DNA from 2 places in the Solibacillus isronensis genome. Region 2 is predicted to be linked to the other one. Evidence: riboswitches for the same ligand, from Rfam matches in the RefSeq annotation. Region 2 holds a riboswitch; the other holds the start of a gene.
The links. Region 2 has a riboswitch for glycine ahead of M3166_RS06105 (amino acid permease). Riboswitches for the same ligand answer to the same signal wherever they lie in the genome.
Positions count from the first base shown of each region.

Region 1: it holds a riboswitch for glycine, as region 2 does, so the genes downstream of both, gcvT (glycine cleavage system aminomethyltransferase GcvT) here and M3166_RS06105 (amino acid permease) in region 2, are expected to answer to the same signal.

Region 1 covers NZ_JAMBOC010000001.1:464,405-466,816, reverse strand. Annotated here, with positions in the region: gene gcvPA (aminomethyl-transferring glycine dehydrogenase subunit GcvPA) at 1-312, opposite strand, end outside; gene gcvT (glycine cleavage system aminomethyltransferase GcvT) at 416-1,525, opposite strand; glycine riboswitch at 1,799-1,891, opposite strand; gene M3166_RS02270 (shikimate kinase) at 2,018-2,412, opposite strand, start outside.
Region 2 covers NZ_JAMBOC010000001.1:1,190,818-1,193,229, forward strand. Annotated here, with positions in the region: gene M3166_RS06100 (cobalamin-independent methionine synthase II family protein) at 1-125, shown strand, start outside; gene M3166_RS06105 (amino acid permease) at 224-1,561, opposite strand; glycine riboswitch at 1,816-1,895, opposite strand; gene M3166_RS06110 (dehydrogenase) at 2,216-2,412, opposite strand, start outside.

The sequences.
Region 1 (2,412 bases), 730 kb from region 2:
CTGATATGGCGTGTATGCTGTATAGAACTCCGAACGTGAAATAACATGATCAACAATTACCGGTTTATAGTGGTTGTATACACCTGCACCTAAAAACGATACATTGCTTGCTGTATCTTTATTTTTTGAAGCAAGTTGTGCCAGTTCCTTCATTAAAGCGGCTTCTGACTTGGCAGGTTTAATATTGTAGCTTCCTTGGAAGCGAACTTTCTCAGGAATATCCTCGAAAAGCTCATCAATTGTCGCAACCCCGATACGGTCTAACATTTCTTGTTTATCTTGTTCCGTCATTGGTAAATAACGATGTTTCATTGTTAACCCTCTTTTCAAAAGTTTTATCCCGTATTAACGGGTAGTAAGCTTGGTTCAACTACCAATCTAGGGGATGAAGACCCCCACTGATTGAAGTTTCATTTTATTTTGCACGCTTGTAAAATGGAGTTTCTACAACAACTGCTTTTGCTCTATTTTTTCGTACTTCAATTTCTAATTCAGTTCCAACTTCTGTGAATTTTGCGTCAATTAAAGCTAAGCCGATATTGCGCTTTGTCATTGGTGACTGAGTTCCTGTAGTTACAAAACCAATCTCTTCACCATCTTTAAATACTTTATAGCCATGGCGGGGAATACCTTTATCAATCATCTCGATGCCTACAGATTTACGTGTTAGGCCATTTTCTTTTTGGTCAATTAATGCTTGCTGACCGATAAATTGCGGATCCTTTGCCAATTTCACCGCAAAGCCAATTCCCGCTTCCAATGGTGAAATCTCTTTTGAAATCTCTTGGCCATATAATGGTAAGCAAGCTTCAAAGCGAAGTGTATCACGTGCTCCTAAACCGGCCGCTACTACACCTTTGTCTTTTCCTGCTTCCAAAATTTTGTTCCATAGATCGACAATCGCTGCTGGTGTCCCGTAAATTTCAAATCCGTCTTCACCTGTATAGCCAGAGCGAGAAACTAGAACCGAATGACCGCCTACATCCACATTGTCCTGGAATTTAAAATATTTAATTGCCGTTAAATCTGTTGCTGTTAATGTTTGCAGAACTTCCTGAGATAATGGTCCTTGCAATGCGATTTGAGCATAGTCATCTGACACATTTGTCACTTTGACATCCCCTTCGACATGCTGCTGTAACCATTCAAAGTCCTTTTCAATATTCGCTGCATTAACACATAGTAAATAACGGTTATCTTCCAAACGGTATGTCAGTAAATCGTCAACAACACCGCCATCTTCATAACATAGTGCACTGTATTGTGCGCCGCCAACTGCAATTTTAGAAATATCGTTGGAAAGCATCTTTTGTAGATAAACTAGTGCATCCGGACCTTCTACGATAATTTCCCCCATATGGGATACATCAAAAAGTCCTGCACGGTTACGAACCGCATCATGCTCCTCTTTAATCGAAGAAAATTGTACCGGTAATTCCCAGCCGCCAAAATCAACTGTTTTTCCACCATACTTTGCATATTCATCAAAAAGTGGTGTGCGCTTTAGCTTTAATTCATTTGTCATGTTCATTTCCTCCTTTAGTTATGTATGTTCATTTTGCTTTGTAAGGGGAAACAACATTACACCTATCAAAGTGTAAATCTATCTTTTTATTAGAATCATCAGAATATTAAAAGCCGATTTCTCCACAAAAAAAGACAGACGAATCCCCTTTACCGAGATTCTCTGTCCTTGCACCTGAAAGTTACACCCAAATTTGATCCACTATCACAATTTGGGCTTTCCCCGTTGGTGGCTGTTCGCAACAATAGCTGATTACAGCACTCTCCAGAGTTGCGTCCAATACGAGTCTTTTTGCCTGAGAGATTCATAGCATAGCTATTTGCTCCTTCGGCGACGTGACATCACGTTCTCTCCCCGTACCATCATCCGCGTTAGATTATTTACTTCATGTTATTGCTCTTCTTAGCAATATCCTAACATTGAATATAATGCAAACGCAATCTTTTTTTAATTTTATTCAAAATACGAACATTAAGTACAATTATCCAGTAATTATTCGCCTTTAAGACGTTTCACTTGAAAGCCGATGTACTCAACAATTTGTCTTAACGTTCTCCCGGCTGTCAGTACTTGTATATGGCCAGCTAGTCGATAATTCTTTCTGCGTTGGTGATACAGATTTTCCAATTCTTGCTCCGTTGATGATTGAACAATGGGACGGTTTTTGTCATTCCGAATACGCATATAAATATCTTCAAATTTTGCATCAAGAAAAAATACAAGCCCTGTCTGGCGCATAATTCTCCTGTTTTCTTCATTTACGGCTACCCCACCGCCTGTAGCGATAATGCATGCTTCATCACGAAAGTTCTTTAAAAATTCCGTCTCGATTTTTCGGAAGTGTGCTTCGCCGTATTTCTCGAAAATTTCAGGAATTGTCATACCCT
Region 2 (2,412 bases):
ACCGTTTGTTCATTTCACACCAATGCGGTTTCGCTTCCTGCGATGGCGGCAATGAACTTACAGAAGCTGAACAATGGGCAAAAATTCAGCAAGGACAGCAACTTGCTCTGCAGTACTGGAGTTAAATATAAACATATAATTTTCAATATGAAAAACACGCAAATCCTCGGTATCTTTGAATTTGCGTGTTTTCCGTTTTTTATAACATGTTGGATTTGCCTAATTATCTTTTACGAACCTTATAAAGAACAAACAGCAGTATAAACCATAACGGTGTTAACAGCAGTGAAGTTCTCGTAGACTCGGAAATGGCCATAATGATTAGTAAAAACAAGAAGAAGGCCAATATTAAATAGTTGATAAATGGTGTTAAAGGTGCTTTGAAAATTGAAGATCTATGTAATTCCGGATGACGCTTTTTGTAAATAATATGCGAAATCAGAATAATGCTCCAAACCCAAATAAAACAAATCGCACTAATTGTTGTGACGATACTAAATGCATCGTCCGGCATGAAATAGCTAAGCAATGCACCAATCGATACTACAACCGCAGAAAATAACAGACCATTTTGCGGCACCGCATTTTTGTTTAATTTACCGTAAGCTTTTGGTGCTTGTTTATTACTACTTAAACTGAACAGCATACGACTCGTTGAGAACATTCCGCTATTTCCTGCAGAAGCAGCTGATGTCAGCACAACAAAGTTAATCAAACCTGCTGCAATCGGAATACCTACCAATGCGAAAACCTGAACGAATGGTGAGCTTGACGCGCTTAATGTATCCCAAGGGTTGATTGTTAAAATTACGAATAATGCTCCTACATAAAACAGCAGAATACGAACGGGAATTTTATTAATTGCAGATGGGATATTCTTTTGCGGGTTTGCCGTTTCAGCAGCTGCTACCCCTACTAATTCAACACCAACGAATGCAAAGACAACCATTTGGAACGCCATTAAAAATCCAAATGCCCCATTCGGGAATAATCCGCCATGCTCCCATAAATTTGATACAGCAACCTTGCCTGTATCTGTTTCAAAGCCAATAATCAGCAATACAATACCTATTGCGATCAACGCAACAATTGTGATGATCTTAATTAACGCAAACCAAAACTCCAGCTCTCCGAACAGTTTGACCGTCAATAAATTCAAAATAAGTAAAACTACTAAACATGCGATAGCCGGTACCCATTGCGGGATATCAAACCAGTACTGCGTGTACATGCCGACAGCGATAATATCTGCCATTGCCGTCATAATCCAGCAAAACCAGTATGTCCAGCCTGTAATATAGCCTGCCCAGTCCCCTAAGTATTCAGTGGCGAACTCAGTAAAAGATGCATAGCCGCCTTTTGATAAAAGCAATTCGCCAAGTGCACGCATGACGAAAAATAGTGCGGTTCCAACGATTAAGTATGCAAAGATAATAGAAGGTCCTGCAAGTGAGATCGCTTTACCTGACCCTAAAAACAACCCCGTTCCGATCGTTCCTCCAATCGCAATTAACTGAACGTGGCGATTTTTCAGATCGCGCTTTAATTCTTGTTGTTCCAAAACGATTCCTCCAAAGGATAAGTATTTTGTCTGTTTACACAGCGCAAAATAATAAGTACTTCATCGCGGTCCATCAAGTAAATTTTCCTGGAATAAAAACAGGGACTGATAATATGCCAGTCCCTGTGTCTAAGAATAATCGATTTCGCCTCTGCAAAATCGCGCCCAGATTTAAAAAAATCTGTGACATCTATCGAGGGCTTTTCATTAAACAATGGATGTTCATACACCCTATGTTAAAGAAAAGCGTCTCTCATTACTCTTCTGTCCTTTTGCCTGAGATTGTGAACCCTTCGGCGACGCGGATTATCGCGCTCTCTCCAGAAACTGCTCCCGTCAGTAGTTTTATCCACGACGATCAACGCTTGATATGTATGCAATTAGTTGCCTATAGGTCCCTGGCATCTTCCAGTTTCCTATAGTTCGCGTTCAATACTATTATTGTACGATAATCATACTACCAATTTTTTGACCGTCTTACAATGGACAATCGGAGCCGTTTATTATGTAAATAGCAATTTAACCTTATTCCCAACATAATGTTTTCTTCTTGCAGAAAATTCATGACCAAAAAAATATTACACCGAAAATTCGATATTTTCAGTGTAATATTCATATAGAGGAATTGGTAGCCCCTCGTATTACTGTATTCGTTTACTGCAATTTTTCCTGAACCGTTGAATCTTCTTCATATGTTGTTCGATTGATATCAATCAGCTTTCCTTTTGAGGTGTTAGTCTTTTTCATTTTGACAACATACGTATTGTCCAATGCAATTTCTGTGCAGACGATGTCTTTCTCGCTGCGAATATCTTCCGGATAGTTTAAGGTAATGACTAAAAGATCCTCAT